Pararoseomonas sp. SCSIO 73927: one gene and its partner. Each later gene encodes a partner of the first gene's protein in a complex. Links are inferred from orthologs where the notes say so. Each region holds a gene or a part of one and is shown on either strand. Other genes may lie near its edges. The genes, in order: VQH23_RS20185 and ssb.

The links.
Region 2: the proteins of VQH23_RS20185 (region 1) and ssb are in contact, whole or in part, in a crystal structure (PDB 3C94), measured with the Escherichia coli proteins. The link is inferred for Pararoseomonas sp. SCSIO 73927 from one-to-one orthologs.

What each region holds. Positions count from the first base shown.
Region 1 is NZ_CP146232.1:4,278,210-4,288,128, forward strand. Bases 3,124-6,115 are described here. They hold VQH23_RS20185 (exonuclease domain-containing protein), read left to right. Parts: upstream 3,124-3,904; coding sequence 3,905-5,326; downstream 5,327-6,115. Other genes in these bases: VQH23_RS20175 (helix-turn-helix domain-containing protein), read left to right, coding at 3,124-3,372; VQH23_RS20180 (ImmA/IrrE family metallo-endopeptidase), read left to right, coding at 3,369-3,890; VQH23_RS20190 (amino acid ABC transporter substrate-binding protein), read left to right, coding at 5,751-6,115. In the rest of the region: VQH23_RS20150 (CBASS oligonucleotide cyclase), read right to left, coding at 1-656; VQH23_RS20155 (HORMA domain containing protein), read right to left, coding at 656-1,156; VQH23_RS20160 (hypothetical protein), read right to left, coding at 1,153-1,629; VQH23_RS20165 (AAA family ATPase), read right to left, coding at 1,626-2,549; VQH23_RS20170 (DUF2188 domain-containing protein), read right to left, coding at 2,633-2,854; more of VQH23_RS20175, read left to right, coding at 3,019-3,123; more of VQH23_RS20190, read left to right, coding at 6,116-6,764; VQH23_RS20195 (ribonucleoside-diphosphate reductase subunit alpha), read left to right, coding at 7,044-8,897; VQH23_RS20200 (ribonucleotide-diphosphate reductase subunit beta), read left to right, coding at 9,048-9,919. UniProt on the Escherichia coli protein: Degrades single-stranded DNA (ssDNA) in a highly processive manner.
Region 2 is NZ_CP146232.1:4,509,704-4,519,526, forward strand. The notes cover bases 5,611-8,506. They hold ssb (single-stranded DNA-binding protein), read left to right. Parts: upstream 5,611-6,730; coding sequence 6,731-7,282; downstream 7,283-8,506. Other genes in these bases: uvrA (excinuclease ABC subunit UvrA), read right to left, coding at 5,611-6,399; gyrA (DNA gyrase subunit A), read left to right, coding at 7,418-8,506. Outside these bases: VQH23_RS21370 (ATP-binding protein), read right to left, coding at 1-259; preprotein translocase subunit YajC, read left to right, coding at 364-708; VQH23_RS21380 (superoxide dismutase), read right to left, coding at 798-1,433; VQH23_RS21385 (squalene/phytoene synthase family protein), read left to right, coding at 1,576-2,358; VQH23_RS21390 (MBL fold metallo-hydrolase), read left to right, coding at 2,428-3,471; more of uvrA, read right to left, coding at 3,505-5,610; more of gyrA, read left to right, coding at 8,507-9,823. UniProt on the Escherichia coli protein: Plays an important role in DNA replication, recombination and repair. Binds to ssDNA and to an array of partner proteins to recruit them to their sites of action during DNA metabolism. Acts as a sliding platform that migrates on DNA via reptation.

The DNA of each region.
Region 1 (9,919 bases):
TCGCGGTCAAAGCTGCCACCCCAGCCGCCATAAAGACATTGCATTGCCATGACTTCGATGAGGAACGAGGGCTTCACCGGCTTCTCGCCGTGCTTGGGGTTGTTGTTCCAGTATTTCAACATCCGCACGAGACCCTTCCATTCGTTTGAATAGGCCTGATGTGCGGTCGTTGCCTCTGCGGCATGGGTCTGAGGGTTGGTCCCGATCCACTTGCCGATTTCGTTATCAGGAATCTCGAAATTTTCATCTTTGTCGAAAGCAGGAACGACATCGACACTGATGACTCGGTAATCGGTGTTATCCTCGGCATCCGCCCTCACGCCAAAATCGACGTTGATCGAGCGGTTCTGCTTCTTGGCCTTGTCGCCGTACTTCTCGACCAAGGCGTTGTGAAAATCAGTCAGCACAACCGATGGCGCTTTGGAACGATAGTGATCTTCCGACGGTTTCAAGACGAAGAAGATGTCGACGTCTTTCAATGGCTTTGTCTTGGTCCAGCGCGCATAGGATCCGGTCAGGAAGCTCCGGTCGATCTTGAACTTGGTGTCCAGATAATCCCGGACTTCCTTCTGGCGCGCGGAGGCGTTTGCCTGCTCACGATCGTTCAATTCCAATCGACTTTTGAATTTCCGGAACGCTTCGTCGATCGTGAGCATCAAGCTCTCCTAAGATAAGAGGTGCTGGCGCCAAGGCCGCTGTGTTCGACAGTCGTCCCGAGGCTTTGACGAACCATGCCCTCCGTCGAACGGCCGCTCGCCTTGCTCCACCCAGCCACGTCGGGACGTCCCGGCTTGCTTTGAAGAAGGAGTCGATACCGCGCCTCGCTCGGAACCAGCCCCGCCTTTCTGATGGCGTATTTGAGCTGCTCGGTATCCGTCCAAAAACCGCCATCGCCTCCGGACCAGCCATAGGCGATGTCGATGTCCCACCGGACAATCAGCGCGTCCGTTCTCGGGTTGTAGATTTCCAGCTTTACGGTTTCGAGATCGCCAGTGTTCAACCAGGTCTGCACACCGCGCATGTGCAGTTCCCAGTCGCCGACAAACTCGGTTGGATCGAGGCCCACAAGGCGGATGATGTCCTTCAAGCTTTTGAGGATGTTGTCAGCCACATAGGTGACAGAGTGGGTATAGGTGTTGACAGCGACGCTGGTCATGAGCCCAGAAACCCTTTCGGATCGAATATAAGGGTCTGTGATTTCGTGGTCGCCGACTCGTCTGCGCTGGAGACAGCCGCATCAAGATCGCGCGCCGTGATGCGTGTGCTGTGCTTTTTGAGCGCAGCCTGGACCCATGCGAGATCGTCCGCCAGGCAAGGCAGCGATACCCGCCAATCCCCTTTCAGCGGGTCAAAGCCAAGGGAGTCTTCATTCGCACCGGAACCGTCGATGGCGTCATCGTCATAGAGGCAATAGATGCGCGTGCGCGGACCATCGCAGGTGACTGTGATCGCGGCGTCCTTGGGCGCCTGATCAGCGATCACACTGGCGGCGACACCGGTGACGGCAAGAAGCTCCGTCCGTGCATCTCCTGCCTTGCCCTGAGTCAAGAGATCAACGATCGCCGTCCAGGTCCGTGAGGCGTCGCGCTCGGGCGTACTCTTGAATGTGCGGCTGGCAACGGTGCTCATGACGCCTTGCCTCCCGACATACGGCCCGCCTTGGCAGCGCGCGCCGCGCCTAACAGATCCTCGAGCGTGACGCGTTCGGGATTCATGGCCGTTTGCGGGCTGCTGGCCAAGGCGTTGGCCACCATCTTGCGGATGGCGCGTCCGTCGAGCCCGACGCATTCGGCCGCGCAGCGGTCGAAACCCGAGGTCGTCGGCAGCTTCGCGATGGCTGGATAGGTCTTGCCGAGACCAGTCAGGCAATCCTTCAGGATAAGCCCGCACGCTTCACGATCGGGCAGCGGCACATGGACGACCAGGTCACAGCGCGAGGTGAAGGCCGCGTCGACCGCCTCGGGAAAGTTGCTGGTGGCAAGGAACAGCAGGTTCGGATGCCGTTCGGCCAGAGCGTCAAGTTGAACGAGCACGGCATCGGTTGCGCGGTGGATATCGATCGGATTGGCCTCCAGGCTCATTTTCGACCGGTCCGCGGCAAGCGTCTCGACTTCATCGAGGAGCACAATCGTCGGTCCTGCGGCGGCCGCTTCGGCGATCGACTGTGAGAACAGCTCCGAGACCGCACGCTGGGTCTTGCCCATCGCCGAACTGGTTAGCGCGTGGGGCTCGACTTCGAGCAGGCGGAACCCGCCGCCAGGAAATGTCTCGGCGGTACGATGTGCCAATCCGCGAGCGAGAGATGTCTTGCCGGTCCCTGGTGGTCCGACAAGCATAATGACGCCGTGGAGCGGAATAACACTACGGTCGACCTTACCGCGCATCGTGAAGTTCAGCATCGCCTGCGAGAGGAGCTGGGCCTTCAGGCGCTCGTCCAGGATGATCGAATTCCAGAGTGCTCCGAGCGCGGGATCGGGAAGCCGGCGTGCGCGCTGGATGCCCTTGGGTTGATTGAAGTCCTCGTTCTGCACCGCCGTCAGCTTCTGCATCGTGATCGTCCTCGCGTCGCCTGCCTGGCGGGTTGAATGCGAAAGTTGGAAAAACTGAGCCCAAGCGGCTGCGGCCGCTGGGCTTACCCCTTCGGAGGGAAGGGATCGTTGCCGTAGGAGTTGGCGTCCCGGATGCGACCGTCGGGACGGTGTATCACCACCTCGCCGCGCTCGCGGATCGCGGTGTTGCGCGCTGCTTCGGTTGCCTGCGCCTGGGTGCTGTGTGTCGTTCCCACGCGGGAAGCTCCCTCACGGCGCGTCGCCCAACCGGAATCGTGGGGAACGACATGGATGCGTTTTGACATTCTGACTTCCTTCCTGCTCGCCGCTGCCCGAATCGGACATTCACCGACGCCTAACCAATTTCAGGACGCTGGATTGTTGTCAATACACACATTTTAAATGACAATATTAAGCACATTGTGTTTGTGACATTGACATCGTGCGGTGTGGAACGCAAACATTGGGAATGCCAGATGAGTCGATCTATGTAGCGTTCGGGAAGCTTGTCGCTTCGAGGCGAAAGACACTTGAACTCACCCAAGCCGAGCTGGCAGCCAAAGTGGGTATGTCGCGTGCGTCAGTGGCAAATATCGAGAGCGGCCGGCAGAACGTGTTGTTGCATCACGTCTACAGTCTCGCGTCGGCGCTGGAATTTTCAAAGCCCGCCGATTTGCTACCCGCCGTGCCAAAACCACAGCCCCGTGAGGATATGCAGATGATCTTGTCAGACGAAACAGTGACCGCTCGCGGCAAGGCGCAGATCAATGATCTGATCGCGGATGCGCTTGCGCGCCATAGTTCCGGAAGAGCCGGGTCGTGACCGCCAACCCCGAAATGGCGCGGGAAGCTGCGCGCAGGATGTTGCGGGAGTTCGGAGTGAAGGGAGCCCCAGTTCCCATTGAGCGCATTATCAAGGCTAGGAACGTTGTACTTCAGTATGCGCCTCTGGAGGACGATCTCTCCGGCATGGCCTTCATAAAGGACGGCATCGGTATCATCGGCGTGAACGCCTTGCATCACCCGAACCGGCAACGGTTTACGGCCGCACATGAGCTTGGGCATCATGTGTTGCATGCCGCGAATATCCAGAAGGCCGTGCATGTCGACAAAGGGTTTCGGGTTCTGTTGCGCGATGACGTCTCGTCACAGGGAATCGACCCTCTGGAAATCGAGGCCAACGCATTTGCGTCTGAGCTACTTATGCCTCGAGAATTCCTTGCGAATGCCCTGGACGCTAGTGGACTGGACATGGAGGATGACGTCGGGATTGAGGTGCTTGCAAAAAAGTTCCGGGTGAGTGCATCCGCGATGCGGTTCCGCCTAGCGAGTCATTTCTAGGCGAGGGGGTGTGTATGGGCTTCGTATTCTTCGACACGGAGACAACGGGGCTCAGGCATGGTTTCGATCAGATCGTGCATTTCGCGGCAATACGGACTGACAACGATCTCAACGAGGTCGATCGGTTCGAGGCGCGCTCACGTCTTTTGCCGCATGTCGTTCCCCACCCGAGCGCACTTCTGACAAACGGGCTGCCAATTGAACGCCTCACCGATGAGGGGTTGCCGTCGCACTATCAGATGGTCCTCCTTATCCGAGAAAAGCTCCTGTGCTGGTCTCCGTCGATTTTTGTGGGCTACAACTCCATCCGGTTCGACGAGGAAATGCTCAGGCACGCATTTTTTCAGACGCTGCAGCCAGCTTATCTCACCAGCAGCCACGGTAATTCCCGCGCCGATGTTCTGGGCCTTGTAATGGCGGCGGCGGGTCTATCACCGGCCAGCCTGTCTGTTCCCTACGGGCCAGAAGGGCGCCCGATTTTTCGTCTGGAACAGCTTGCATCGGCAAATGACGTTGCTCACACAGACGCGCACGACGCTATGGGTGATGTGGTTGCCACGCTCGGTCTTTGCCGCCGCGTCCATGAACGATCGCCCGAACTCTGGCATCGCTTCGTGCGCTTTTCGAAGAAAGCGACTGTTGGAGATTTCGTCGACACCGAAGACGGGTTTTTCCTCACCGAGTTTTTTGGCAATGCGCCCTATCACACGCCGGTTGTGTGTATCGGCGCAGATCCGGATCAGCCCAATGGTAGGTTCTGCTTACGTTTGGACGTCGCCCGCGAAGAGCTTGCTGTGATGACGGAAGAGGCGTTCCAGAGCTACTTGTCAGCAAAACCAAGTCCTGTCCGAAGGCTCCGAATCAATGCTGCCCCTACATTGACAGCTTTCTACGATGCGCCCGACGCCATGCTCGACGGCGCCGACATTGATGATCTGGAGAGACGTGCCCGGAGCATCAAGGAAGATACGGCGCTGCGCTCTCGGATCATTGAGGCCTTCGTGGCGACGCGAGCACGTCGTTCGCCGTCTAGCCATGTGGAAGGGCGGATCTACGAGGGCTTTCCTGGTCGAGATGACGAGGATCGCATGGCAAAATTCCATACCGTGGGTTGGGGGGAGGCGGCGGCCATCGTTCAAGAATTTGACGATGAACGGCTCCGGGTTTTTGGTCGGCGATTGATCTACTACGGCGGCCGGTCGGCCTTGTCGGATGACGTGAAGCTTGGTGTGGAGTGTGACTTGACCGACCGTCTGATAGACCATGCCGCTGGGGGCTTTACGCTGCGTCAGGCACTTGACGAGACGGAGCGGCTGTTGGCTGAAAATGGTGCTGACGCCAACGGGATCTTGTCCAGCTATCGCGAATACCTCACTCATCGTATCAAACGTGTAACGGAGTTCCGCGCCCGGCGGTTTGTCGTCGAGCCGCGTTAGCGCGCCCAAGCGCCGTCGATGGGGGTGGAGCAATCAGGCTTCAGCACTCACTCGATTCAAGGTACGTATGCTGCTAAATGACGTTGATGTTCCTTTCGGGCAGTCCTCTGAGTAACGCTCGGCAGGCAAAAGAACGGGCTCTGAGCGGCGATTGACCTCGATAGATGCCGGACCCGCGAAAATATTTTTCTGGCAGTTTTCCCAATGAAATCAAAAGCGTACAATTTTGACGGCCATGCAATCGGAAAATGGCCGTCGAAATGGGGTGTTATCCTATAGTTTTCAAAGCCTTATAGGCTATCTGAACAATCGAGTGGGAGTGAGGGGCTAGGGGGGGCCACCGCGCCCGCCCCCTGGGAAGCGGGGCGGGAAGGGGACAGAATGGGCGCCCGCCCGGCGAAACCGGGGAATGGAGGAAACGCCCATGCTCAAGACAATCCTGGCCGCCGGGGTGGCGGCGCTCCTCGCCCTGCCGGCGCTCGCCCAGCCCGCGCCGGACACCGTGGCCGCCATTCGGGCGCGCGGCTCCCTAATCTGCGGCGTCACCCCGAACTCGCCGGGCTTCGGCACGCCGGACAGCCGCGGCGAGTGGCACGGGATCGACGTGGATTCCTGCCGCGCCATCGCGGTGGCCGTGCTCGGGGATGCCCGCAAGGTGCGCTTCGTGCCGGCCAGCACGGCGCAGCGCTTCACCATGCTGCAATCCGGCGAGATCGACGTCCTCGCCCGCGTGACGACCTGGAGCATGGCGCGCGAGGGCTCGCTGGGCCTGGCCTTTGCCAGCATCAACGTCTTCGACGGCCAGGGCTTCCTGGTGAAGTCCGATTCCGGGATCACCAGCGCCCGCCAGCTGGACGGCGCGACGATCTGCCTGCTGCCCGGCACCACGAACGAGCTGAACGTGGCCGACTACTTCCGCACCCACAACATGCGCTTCACCCCCGTGGTGATGGACAGCATCGAGGAGCTGCGCGCCGCCTTCCTTGCCGGCCGCTGCGATAGCTACTCCACCGACGCCTCGGCCCTCGCCTCCTACCGCGCCAGCCACGGGGCGAACGCCACCCGCTTCGTCGTGCTGCCCGACATCATCTCGAAGGAGCCGCTCGGCGTCGCGGTTCGCAAGGGCGACTGGCGGTTCTTCGACATGGCCCGCTGGGCGCACTTCGCCATGGTGACGGCGGAGGAGCTGGGCATCGACAGCCGCAACATCGGCAGCTTCGCGAACAGCACGAACCCGGACATCCAGCGCTTCCTCGGCCGCTCGGGCGAGCTCGGGCAGGGGATGGGCATGAGCAACGACTGGGCGGCGCAGATCGTTCGGCAGGTCGGCAACTTCGCCGAGGTCTGGGATCGCAACATGACGCCCCTCGGCATCCAGCGCGGCATCAACGCCCTCTGGACCAAGGGCGGTCTGCAGTACGCGCCCCCGCTGCGCTGAGGCCTGCATTCAGCCCCGCGCATGGCGCGGGGCTGTGGATTGCGGGGATCACGGGGAGGCTTCAGCCTCACAAAAATGTTCTCCTTTGATGACAGCCGGAGGAACGCTGTGCGACTCGCTGAAAAGATGCGAGTCGTTCGGCGCAACCTGTCCGGCCGTGTCGAAAACGCCACGGCAACTCACCACATATAGCGCTCGTTCTCCCCGGGCCACGCGATATCTTGTGCGGGTAGCGTCCCAGAGGCATCCTCCGCCGCGGGGGAATTCAGGGGTTTCGAGATGTTTGATGCCATCCAGCTTGAGGGCCATGGCCAGGTTCAGGTCGATCGTTCGCGCGACGCCCTGCTGACGGCGTTTGGCAAGGACACGCTGAGCGATCGCTATCTGATGCCTGGCGAATCGTACCAGGACCTCTTTGCCCGCGTCGCCAGCGCCTATGGTGACGACGCGGCGCATGCCCAGCGCATCTACGACTACATCTCGAAGCTCTGGTTCATGCCGGCCACCCCGGTGCTGTCCAACGGCGGCACCAAGCGCGGCCTGCCCATCTCCTGCTTCCTAAACGAGGCGGATGACAGCCTCGACGACATCGTGGGGCTGTGGAACGAGAACGTGGCGCTCGCCTCCAAGGGCGGCGGCATCGGTTCCTACTGGGGCAATCTGCGCTCGATCGGCGAGAAGGTCGGGCAGAACGGCAAGACCTCCGGCATCATCCCCTTCATCCGGGTGATGGACAGCCTGACGCTCGCCATCTCCCAGGGCTCGCTCCGCCGCGGCTCGGCCGCCGTGTACCTGCCGATCTCCCACCCGGAGATCGAGGAGTTCATCGACATCCGCCGTCCGACCGGCGGCGACCCGAACCGCAAGGCGCTGAACCTCCACCACGGCATCCTCATCCCCGACGCCTTCATGCGCGCGGTGGAGGCCGACGAGGAGTGGGCGCTGACCTCGCCGAAGGACGGCGCGGTGATCCGCAAGATCTCCGCCCGCGGCCTCTGGATCCGCCTGCTGACGGCGCGGATGGAGCAGGGCGAGCCCTACATCATCTACTCGGACCACGTGAACCGGGCGATGCCGGAGCATCACAAGCTTGCCGGGCTCGAGGTGAAGACCTCCAACCTCTGCTCCGAGATCACGCTGCCGACCGGGCGCGACCACCACGGTCGCAACCGCACCGCCGTGTGCTGCCTCTCTTCCCTGAACTGCGAGACCTGGTTTGAGTGGAAGGACGAGCCGCGCTTCATCCCGGACGTGATGCGCTTCCTCGACAACGTGCTGCAGTCCTTCATCGAGAGCGCGCCGGACAGCATGGCGAAGGCGAAGTACAGCGCCATGCGCGAGCGCTCCGTCGGCCTCGGCGTTATGGGCTTCCACTCATTCCTGCAGGCTCAGAACGTTCCGTTCGAGAGCGTGGTGGCGAAGGTCTGGAACATCCGGATGTTCAAGCACATCCGCGCCGGTGCCGACGCCGCCAGCCGCGAGCTGGCCGCCGAGCGCGGGCCCTGCCCGGACGCGGCCGAGTACGGCATCATGGAGCGGTTCTCCAACAAGATCGCCATCGCCCCGACGGCCAGCATCAGCATCATCTGCGGCGGCGCCTCCCCGGGGATCGAGCCGATCGCGGCGAACGTCTACAACCACAAGACGCTCTCCGGCTCCTTCATCGTGCGGAACCCCTACCTTCAGAAGGTTCTGGCGAAGCACGGGCGCGACGACGAGGAGACCTGGACCTCCGTGACGGTCACCAAGGGCTCCGTGCAGCACCTGGACTTCCTGACCCAGCAGGAGAAGGACGTGTTCAAGACGGCCTTCGAGCTGGACCAGCGCTGGGTGGTGGAGCACGCGGCGGACCGCACGCCCTATATCTGCCAGAGCCAGTCGCTGAACGTCTTCCTGCCCGCCGACATTCACAAGCGGGACCTGCACCAGATCCACTACACGGCCTGGAAGAAGGGCGTGAAGTCGCTCTACTACTGCCGCTCCCTCTCCATCCAGCGCGCGGACACGATCAGCGAAAAGGTGGCCGTGCAGCCGAAGCTCGGCTACGCCGTGAACGACGTGGAAGCGCTGCCGCTGGTGGCCGCCGCGCCGGCCGAGACGACGAACTACGAGGAATGCCTCGCCTGCCAGTGAGTCCTCGGCTTCGTCGGCCCGCGTGATCTGACGTAACCAGTCGTGATTGGACCGCCGGCCTCCGGCGGTCCCACGCTGCTGCCATTCCGGCGGGGGGCCAGCCCGGCCGGGAACCCCTTCAGTTCTCCATCGCCCATCAGGAAGCCCACCATGCCCGACGGCGCCATCACCCGCGACGAGCTGCCCGTGCGGTTCGACCTCCTCACGGCTAACCCCGTGTACAAGCCCTTCCGCTACCCCTGGGCCTACGAGGCGTGGCTGACCCAGCAGCGCGTCCACTGGCTGCCGGAAGAGGTGCCGATGGCCGATGACGTGAAGGACTGGCAGAAGACCCTGACGCCCGGCGAGCGCAACCTGCTCACCCAGATTTTCCGCTTCTTCACCCAGGCGGATGTCGAGGTGAACAACTGCTACATGAAGCATTACAGCCAGGTCTTTAAGCCGACCGAGGTGCTGATGATGCTCTCGGCCTTCTCAAACATCGAGACGATCCACATCGCGGCCTATAGCCACCTGCTCGACACCATCGGCATGCCGGAGCTCGAGTACTCGGCCTTCCTCAAGTACAAGGAGATGAAGGACAAGTACGACTACATGCAGAACTTCTCCGTCGAGAACAAGACGGAGATCGCCAAGACCCTCGCCGCCTTCGGGGCCTTCACGGAGGGGCTGCAGCTCTTCGCCTCCTTCGCCATCCTCATGAACTTCCCGCGCCACAACAAGATGAAGGGGATGGGCCAGATCGTCTCCTGGTCCGTGCGCGACGAGACGCTGCACTGCCTGTCCGTCATCCGCCTCTTCCGCACCTTCGTGCAGGAGAATCCGGAGATCTGGACGGAGGAGCTGCGCCGCGACCTCTATCTCATCTGCGCCACCATCGTGGACCACGAGGACGCCTTCATCGACCTCGCCTTCAGCATGGGCGCGGTGGAAGGGCTGAACGCGGAGGAGACCAAGACCTACATCCGCTTCATCGCGGACCGCCGCCTGCAGCAGCTCGGCCTCGAGCCGCTCTACCACAT
Region 2 (9,823 bases), 230 kb from region 1 along the record:
CGCCCCAGAGCATGGCGTTGTTGGCCGGCAGGCCGCGGGCGAAGCGCAGCGTGTTCTCCAGCAGCGCCGCCTTCTGCGATTCCACCCCCTGTAGCAGGGCGATATCCACGGCCGCGACCTTCCGGACGGGTGAGAGGCGCGGGCGGGGCCCGGGGTGCCAGATGAAGGCGTCGGCCCCGTCCAGCCGGGGCGGGGCCGGCGGCGGGGGCGCCAGGCGCTCCAGCGCCTCGGCGATGCGGGTGAGAAGGGCGGTGTCCATCGTCGTTTCCCGGTGGCCGGCCCGCCCGCGCTTGACGCGGGGGGGTGGACGGCTAGTTTCCGCCCCTCTTCGCACCCCAAGATACCGGACGGAAGCCCAGCCCCATGTTCATTTCCCCGGCTTACGCCCAGGACGCGGCCGCCGGCGGCGCGACTGCCATGATCATGCAGTTCGCCCCGCTCATCCTCATCTTCATCGTCTTCTACTTCATCCTCATCCGCCCCCAGCAGAAGAAGATGAAGGAGCACCGGGACATGCTCGGCCAGCTCAAGCGCGGGGACCGCGTGGTGACGGGCGGCGGGATGGTGGCCACGATCACGCGGGTGAAGGAGGGGTCTGACGAGATCGAGGCCGAGATTGCCCCGAACGTCCGCGTGACGATCGTCCGCACCACGATCGGCAGCGTGATCCGCCCGACGGCCGCGAACGACGCCGCCGCCAAGGCCTGAGCCGCGCGGCCCGATGGGGCCACGACCGGATACGCGAAGGGCGCCGTGGGTTTCCCCACGGCGCCCTTCCTCGTTTCAGCGCCCTTGGATCAGGCGGACTGGCCGGACTGCATGCCCTTGCCCATGAGCGAGGCCACGAACTCCCAGTTCACCAGCTTGTCCAGGAAGTTGGAGAGGTAGTCCGGGCGGCGGTTGCGGAAGTCCAGGTAGTAAGAGTGCTCCCACACATCCACGCCGAGGAGCGGGGTGCCCTCGCCGGTGGAGATCGGGTTGGCGCCGTTCGGGGTCTTGGTGATCTTCAGCTTGCCGGAGGTGTCCTCGATCAGCCAGGCCCAGCCGGAGCCGAACTGCCCCACGCCGGCGGCCTTGAAGTCGTCCTTGAACTTCTGCAGCCCGCCGAAGTCGCTCTCGATCCGGGTCTTCAGCGCGTCCGGGATCTTGTCGTCGCCGCCGTTGGGGGACATCACCTGCCAGAACAGCAGGTGGTTCCAGTGCTGGCCGGCCTGGTTCAGCACGGGCAGGGAGTCGGCGCCGCCCTTGCCGGCCTCGGCCACGATCTGCTCCAGGGTCTTGCCGGCAAGGCCTTTGCTCTCCACCAGCCCGTTCAGCGCGGTGACATAGGCCTGGTGGTGCTTGCCGTGGTGCAGCTCCAGCGTCTCCTGCTGCATGCCGCGGGCGGCGAGGGCGTTCACGTCATAGGGCAGGGGGGGCAGGCTGAAAGCCATGGGGCATCTCCTTGCTTTGAATCGGGGCCGCTGATTCGGCGCGCAATGTCGCCCCGATGGGTCCTTCGGCCAAGGGCGGGCCGGCTCAATCCAACGCGAGAGCCGCTGGACAGCGGGGCGGGCGCGGGCCAAGGGGCGCGGCATGGCCGAGACGCCCGCCCCGACATCCCTCGCCGAGTTCGCGCGCCGGCACGACCCGGACCGCTTCCTCTGCGCCCTTTTCGCGCCCGCCGCGTCGCGGGAGGCGATCTTCACCCTCATCGCCCTGAACCACGAGCTCGCCCGGGCGCGGGAGGCGGCGCGGGAGCCGATGATGGTGCTGATCCGCCTGCAATGGTGGCGGGACGCGGTGGAGGAGGCGGCGTCCGGCAACCCCGCACGCCGCCACGAGGTGGCCGGGCCGCTGGCGGATGCCCTCCGGGCCGGTGCGCTGGCCCCGGAGCCCCTGCTGGCGATGATCGACGCGCGCGAGGCCGATGAGACGGGCGAGGAGGCCACCCCGCTGTTGGAGAGGTTGCGCGGCACCGCCGGGGCCATGGCCGCCGAGACCGGCCGGCTGCTCGGTGCCACTGACGGTACCATGGAGGGGCTTCGGCTGATCGGAACGGCCTACGGGCTCGGCGGCACGCTGCGCAGCCTCTCGGCCCTCGTCGCGCAGGGGCGGGACCCGCTGCCGGAATTTGCCGACCCGGTCGAGGCGGGGCGCGCCCTGGCGAGGGAGGGGCTGTCGATCCTGGAGGCGGGCCGGAAGGCCGTTGCGGGCCTGCCGGGGCGGGCCGTGGCCGCCGCGCTGCCGGCGGTGCTGGCGGGGCGCGACCTGCGGCGGGTCCTCTCCCCCAGCTGGCAGCCCGGCGCCCCGGCCGCGCCGCGCGGGCTGGGGGACCGGGTCGCCGTGGCCTGGGCCGGTTGGACAGGGCGGATCTGACGCACTCCTGATGACGCCGCCCGGCGCACGGGTGCAAGCTGCCGGGAAGCACAGGGGAGGAGAGATCCGATGTTCTTCCAGCGAGGCCGCGCGCCCACCCGGTTGGTGGCGGAAGCGGTTGACCCCGGCCGGCGGCGCTTCCTGAAGCTCGGCTGCGCCTGCTGCATTATGGCCGCCGCCCCGCTAACCCGCGCGGAGGCGCAGGCGGCGCTCTCCGCCGAGGCGCAGCGCCACCTCGCCCTGGCGCGAGAGGCGGCGGGGACGGACCTGACGCCGCTGATGCGCCTGGCCGACATGATCGTGCCGCCTACCGAGCGCCGGCCGGGCATGGAGGAGCTGATCCGCATGCCCGCGCCCCCGCCGGGCCGGGCCTTCGACAACCTCGTCTTCCTCGGCAGCGAGTGGGTGACGTCCTGGGCCGTCCCGACCTCCGACGGGATTATCCTGATCGACGCCATGGACAATGACGAGCAGGCCGAGACCATCACGGATGCCGGGATGCGCCGGACCGGGCTGGACCCGGCGGCGGTGAAGCTCCTCGTCGTCACCCACGGCCACGGCGACCACTACGGCGGCTGCGGCCACTTCCAGCGGCGCTACGGCACCCGCGTCGTGATGAGCGGCGAGGACTGGCGGATGGTGGAGACGAAGCTCGAATTCGACCTGCCGGCCTGGGGCCGCCCGCCGCAGCGGGACATCGCGGTGGAGGATGGCGGCAAGGTCTCGCTCGGCGACACAGCGCTGGACGTGATCGCCACTCCCGGCCACACCATGGGCACCATCTCCCTGCTGATCGACCTGAAGGATGGCGGGCAGACGCACCGCGGCGTGCTCTGGGGCGGCACCGCCTTCAACTTCAACCGCCAGCCCGACCGCATTCGCCGCCTTCAGGCCTATATCGACGGCACGGCGCGGACCCGCGACATAGCGGCGCGGCAGGGGGTGGATGTGCTCCTCTCCAACCATACGGGCTGGGACGAGGCGGCGAAGAAGCTGGCCGCGAAGCGGGCGGGCGGGCCCAACCCCTTCGTCATCGGCAAGGACGCCGTGCAGCGGGCCCTGACCGTGATGCACGAATGCGCCCGGGCCACGATGGTGGTCTGGAACGCCTGAGCCGTGGCGGCGCCCCTGACCGGGGCGCCGCGGTCAGGCGCGCTTGCGCTTCTTCGCGGGCAGCGGTGCCTGGACCCCATGCGCCGAGAGCAGGGGCGCGAGGAAACGGCCGGTGTGACTCTCCGGGCTCGCGGCCACCTCCTCCGGCGTGCCCTCGGCCACCACGCGCCCGCCGCCATCGCCGCCCTCCGGGCCCATGTCCAGGATCCAGTCGGCGGTCTTGATGACCTCCAGGTTGTGCTCAATTACCAGCACGGTGTTGCCCTGGTTCACCAGCGCGTGCAGCACCTCCAGGAGCTTGCGCACATCCTCGAAGTGCAAGCCTGTGGTCGGCTCGTCGAGGATGTAAAGGGTGCGCCCGGTTGCGCGGCGGGCCAGCTCCTTCGCCAGCTTGATGCGCTGCGCCTCGCCGCCCGAGAGGGTGGTGGCCTGCTGGCCCAGGTGGATGTAGCCCAGCCCCACCTCGCTCAGCACCTTCAGCTTGTCCCGGATGGCCGGAACGGCGGAGAAGAACTCCAGCCCCTCGTCCACTGTCATCTCCAGCACGTCGGAGATGGACTTGCCGCGGAACTTCACCTCCAGCGTCTCGCGGTTGTAGCGCTTGCCCTTGCAGGTGTCGCAGGTGACGTAGACATCGGGCAGGAAGTGCATCTCGATCTTGATGAGGCCGTCACCCTGGCAGGCCTCGCAGCGTCCGCCCTTGACGTTGAAGGAGAAGCGGCCGGCCTTGTAGCCGCGCGCCCGGGAGTCCGGCAGCTCCGCGAACCAGTCCCGGATGGGCGCGAAGAGGCCCGTGTAGGTGGCAGGGTTGGAGCGCGGGGTGCGGCCGATCGGCGACTGGTCGATGTCGATGATCTTGTCCAGCAGCTCCAACCCCTCGATCCGCTCGTGCGGGGAGGGGACCGTGCCGGCCCCCATCAGGCGGCGGGCCGCGGCCTTGTACAAGGTCTCGATCACCAGGGTGGACTTACCGCCGCCGGAGACGCCGGTGACACAGGTGAAGGTGCCCAGCGGCATGCTGGCGGACACGGATTTCAGGTTGTTGCCCGAGGCGCCGACCACCTTGAGCTGCCGCTTGGGGTCGGGCTGCCGGCGCTGCGCCGGCACGGGCACGGAGCGGCGGCCGGAGAGGTAGGCGCCGGTGACGCTGTCCGGGTTGGCGATCACCTCCTCCGGCGTGCCCTGGGCGATGATCCGGCCGCCCCCGGCGCCGGCAGCTGGGCCGATATCCACCAGGTAGTCGGCGGCGCGGATCGCGTCCTCGTCGTGCTCCACCACCAGCACGGTGTTGCCGATGTCACGCAGGCGCCGGAGCGTGACGAGCAGGCGCTCATTGTCCCGCTGGTGCAGGCCGATGGAGGGCTCGTCCAGCACGTAGAGCACGCCCGTGAGGCCGGAGCCGATCTGGGAGGCCAGCCGGATACGCTGGCTCTCGCCACCCGAGAGGCTTGCAGAGCCACGGGCGAGGGAAAGGTAATCCAGCCCGACATCCACGAGGAAGCGCAGCCGGTCGTTGATCTCCCGCAGGATCCGGCGGGCGATCTCCTGCCGCTGGGGGGAGAGCTGGTCGAAGACGCCCGCGAACCACTCCATGGACTTCCGGATGGACAGGTCGGAGGCCTGGGCGATGTTCAGGTCCGCCACCCGGACGGCCAGCGCCTCCGGCTTCAGCCGCGCGCCCTGGCAGACATGGCAGGGGCGCTCGGACTGGTAGCGCTGCAGGTCTTCCCGGACCCAAGGGTTGTCCGTCTCGCGCAGGCGCCGCTCGAGGTTTGGGATCACCCCCTCGAAGGCCTTCTTCACCTCGTAGGCGCGCAGCCCGTCCTTGTACTTCAGGGTCACGACATCCGAGGTGCCGTGCAGGATGGCGCTCCGAACCGCCTTGGGCAGGTCGGCCCAAGCGGTGTTGGTGGAAACCTTGAAGTGCCGCGCCAGGCTCTCGAGCGTCTGGTCGTAGTAGGGCGAGGAGGAGCCGCCGGCCCAGGCGGCTACGGCGCCCTCGGCAATGGTCTTCACGTCGTCCGGCACGACCAGGGCGGGGTCGAAGAACTTCTCCATCCCCAGCCCGTCGCATTCCGGGCAGGCGCCCTGGGGCGAGTTAAAGGAGAAGAGCCGGGGCTCGATCTCCTCGATAGTGAAGCCGCATTCCGGGCAGGCGAAGCGGGAGGAGAAGACGGTCCGCGCCCCCTCCTCCCCGGGCTTGGCATCCGCCCCTTCCAGGTAGATGACCCCGTCCGAGAGGCCGAGCGCCGTCTCGAAGCTGTCGGCCAGGCGCTGCTGGGCGCCCTCCCGCACCACCACGCGGTCCACCACCGCCTCGATGTCGTGCTTCAGCTTCTTGTTGAGGGCGGGCACCTCCTCAATCCGGTAGAGGGTGCCGTTCACCTTCACCCGCTCGAAGCCCCGGCGCTGGAGTTCGGCGATCTCCTTCTTCCACTCGCCCTTCTTGCCGCGGGCGATCGGGGCCAGGACCAGCAGCCGGGTCCCTTCCGGCATGGCCAGGGTCCGGTCCACCATCTGCGAGACGGTCTGCGCCTCGATCGGCAGGCCTGTGGCCGGGGAGTAGGGGATGCCCACCCGCGCCCAGAGCAGGCGCATGTAGTCGGCGATCTCCGTCACCGTGCCGACGGTGGAGCGGGGGTTGTGGGAGGTGGTCTTCTGCTCGATCGAGATGGCAGGCGACAGGCCCTCGATGCTGTCCACGTCCGGCTTCTGCTGCAGCTCCAGGAACTGCCGGGCATAGGCGGAGAGGCTCTCCACGTAGCGTCGCTGGCCCTCCGCGTAGATCGTATCGAAGGCGAGGGAGGACTTGCCGGAACCGGAGAGGCCGGTGATGACCGTCAGCGTCCCCTTGGGGATGTCGAGGTCGATGTTCTTGAGGTTGTGCTGCCGGGCGCCGCGGATGCGGATATGGCCGCCGCTGCCGATCTCGAGCCCGCCCCGGTTGGCAAGGCGGCCGCTGGTCTCGGGAAGGCTGTCAGGCACAGGCGATCCGACCCTTTGTTCGCATTGTGTTCAGGGATGTTTGCCACCATATAATGGCGGCGGGAAGAGGTTGCCGGGGGGCGCCTCGTCCCTTCCCCCCGGGGGGTGGCCTTGCCGCCTCCCGGGGGGTAGCTTCTGCGACCCGCCTGGGTTTCCCCGTGAGGATTCGTGGGCGGGCGGCAGCGATTCGCGGCCCCGGCGCGCGGAACCGCTCGAAATTGGTTGTGGATGGCTTCGGCCCGGGCTTCCCCGGCCGGGCAGGGATGTGGGTGGCATGGCCGGCGTCAACAAGGTGATCATCCTCGGCACGCTGGGGCGCGACCCCGAGGTGCGGAACTTCCAGAACGGCGGCCGGGTGGTGAACCTGCGCCTGGCGACCAGCGAGCGCTACAAGGACCGCGAGGGGAATCAGCAGGAGCGGACCGAGTGGCACTCGGTTGCTATCTTCAACGAAAAGCTGGGCGAGATCGCCGAGCGCTACCTGAAGAAGGGCAACCAGGTCTACATCGAGGGCGCGCTGGAGACCCGGAAGTGGACCGACCAGCAGGGCCAGGAGAAGTACACCACCGAGATCGTGCTGCGGCAGTTCCGGGGCGAGTTGACCCTGATCGGCGGCCGCGGGCAGGGCGGCGGCGGGGGTGAGGAGGGCGGCTTCGGCGGCGGCTCCTCCGGTGGTGGCGGCTATGGCGAGCGCGGCGGATCCAGCGGCGGCGGCTACGGCGGCCGGTCCTCCTCCTCCGGCGGCGCCAGCAAGCCCCGTAGCGGCGGGGGTGGCGGCGGCTGGGACGCGCCGAAGGCCGACCTGGACGACGACATCCCGTTCTGATGGCCGCAATGCTGGCGGCAGGCTCTTGATGGCCGTTCTGGCCGGATTGGAAGGCGATAAGTGAGCGAGACGGAAGGCGGACCGCCGGACGAGCGGCCCTTCGACGAGACGGCGCCCGTCACCATCGAGGCGGAGATGCAGCGCAGCTACCTCGATTACGCGATGAGCGTGATCGTGGCGCGCGCCCTTCCGGACGCGCGGGACGGGCTGAAGCCGGTGCACCGCCGCATCCTGTTCTCCATGAACGAGAACGGGTTCACGGCGGACAAGCCCTACAAGAAGTCCGCCCGCGTAGTCGGCGACGTGATGGGTAAGTACCACCCGCACGGCGACAGCGCGATCTACGACGCCATGGTCCGCATGGCGCAGCCCTTCTCCATGCGCGTGCCCCTGATCGACGGCCAGGGCAATTACGGCTCCATGGACGGCGACCCGCCGGCGGCCATGCGCTACACCGAGGCGCGGCTGGCGAAGTCCGCGACCGCGCTGCTGGCCGGGATCGACGAGGACACGGTCGACTTCTCGCCCAACTACGACGAGAGCGCGGAGGAGCCGCGGGTCCTCCCGGCCGCCTACCCGAACCTTCTGGTCAACGGCTCCAACGGCATCGCCGTGGGCATGGCGACAAACATCCCCACCCACAACCCGGGCGAGGTGATCGACGCGACGCTGGCGATGATCGCCAACCCCGACGTCACGCTCGAGGAGCTGATGGGGATCATGCCCGGGCCGGACTTCCCGACAGGCGGTCTCATTCTCGGCCGTGCGGGCATCCGGGCCGCCTTCGAAACGGGGCGCGGCTCCATCCCCGTGCGCGCGCGCTGCGAGATCGAGGAGATGCGCGGCGGGCGTTCCGCCATCATCGTCACCGAAGTCCCGTACCAGGTGAACAAGGCGACGCTGATCGAGCGCATCGCCGACCTGGCGCGGGCCAAGCAGGTGGAGGGCATCTCCGACCTGCGGGACGAGAGCGACCGCGACGGCATGCGCATCGTGATCGAGGTGAAGAAGGACGCGACGGCGGAGGTGGTGCTGAACCAGCTCTACCGCTTCACGAACCTCCAGACCTCTTTCGCCGTGAACTTCCTGGCGCTGGACGACGGCACGCCCCGCCAGATGGGCCTGCGCGACGCGCTGCAGGTCTTCATCCGCTTCCGCGAGGAGGTGATCACCCGCCGCAGCCGCTTCCGGCTGAACAAGGCTCGGGATCGCGGCCATATCCTGATCGGCCTCGCCATCGCGGTCGCGAACATCGACGAGGTGATCCGCATCATCCGCGCCAGCGCGGATGCCGCCGAGGCGCGCGCAGCTCTGATGGCGAAGGCTTGGCCGGCGGGGGACATCGGCGCGCTGCTGGCGCTGGTGGACGATGCCGGCAACCTCGTGCAGGACGACACGGTTCATCTGACCGAGGCACAGGCGCGCGGCATCCTGGAGCTGACGCTGCGCCGCCTGACCGGGCTGGAGCGCGAGAAGATCCAGCAGGAGCTGGACGAGATCGCCGCCAACATCCGCGAGCTGCTGGAGATTCTTTCCTCCCGCCCGCGGCGGCTGGAGCTGATGGCGCAGGAGTTGGCGGAGGTGCGCGCCCAGATCGCCTCCCCGCGCATGACGCAGATCGTGGACGGGCTGGCCGAGCAGGACGACGAGAGCCTGATCGAGCCGGGGCTGATGGTCGTCACCCTGACCCGCGACGGCTACGTGAAGCGCACGCCGCTGGAGACCTTCCGCGCCCAGAACCGGGGCGGCCGCGGCCGCAGCGCGGCGGGCACGCGGGAGGACGACGTCGTCATCCGCAGCTTCAACGCGCACACGCACCAGCACGTGCTGTTCTTCACCAGCCGCGGCATGGCCTTCCGCGAGAAGGTGTGGCGTCTTCCGGAGGCGGGCCCGACGGCGCGTGGCCGCTCGCTCCGCCAGCTCCTGCAGCTGCAGGACGGCGAGCAGGTGACGGCGGTGCTGCCGCTGCCGCAGGACGAGAGCCTGTGGGAGAACCTGCACCTCGTCTTCGCGACCGTCTCGGGCAATGTCCGGCGCAACAAGCTCTCGGACTTCCGCAACGTGCGCGCGGCGGGCCTGATTGCCATGAAGCTGGACGAGGGCGACAGCCTGGTGGGCGTGCAGACCTGCCGGGAGGGCGACGACATCCTTCTCGCCACCCGGCTCGGCCGCGCCATCCGCTTCACGGCGGAGGAGGGCGTGCTGCGCGTCTTCGCGGGCCGCGACTCCACGGGCGTGCGCGGCATCAAGCTGGTGGGCAAGGACGACGCGGTCATTGCCCTCTCCGTCCTGCGCAACGTCCCGGCCACCCCTGGCGAGCGCGCCGCCTACCTGAAGCTCTCCGCCGCCCGCCGCCGCGCCCAGGGCGAGGCGACGGCAGAGGAGGCCGCGGAGGCGAGCGCGGCGGCCGATGCCACGGCCGAGGAGGGCGCCGAGCCCGCCGAGGAGGTGGCGCTGAGCGATGAGCGGGCGCAGGAGCTGACGGAGGCGGAGGAGATTCTCCTCGTCGTCACCGACACCGGCTTCGGCAAGCGCAGCTCT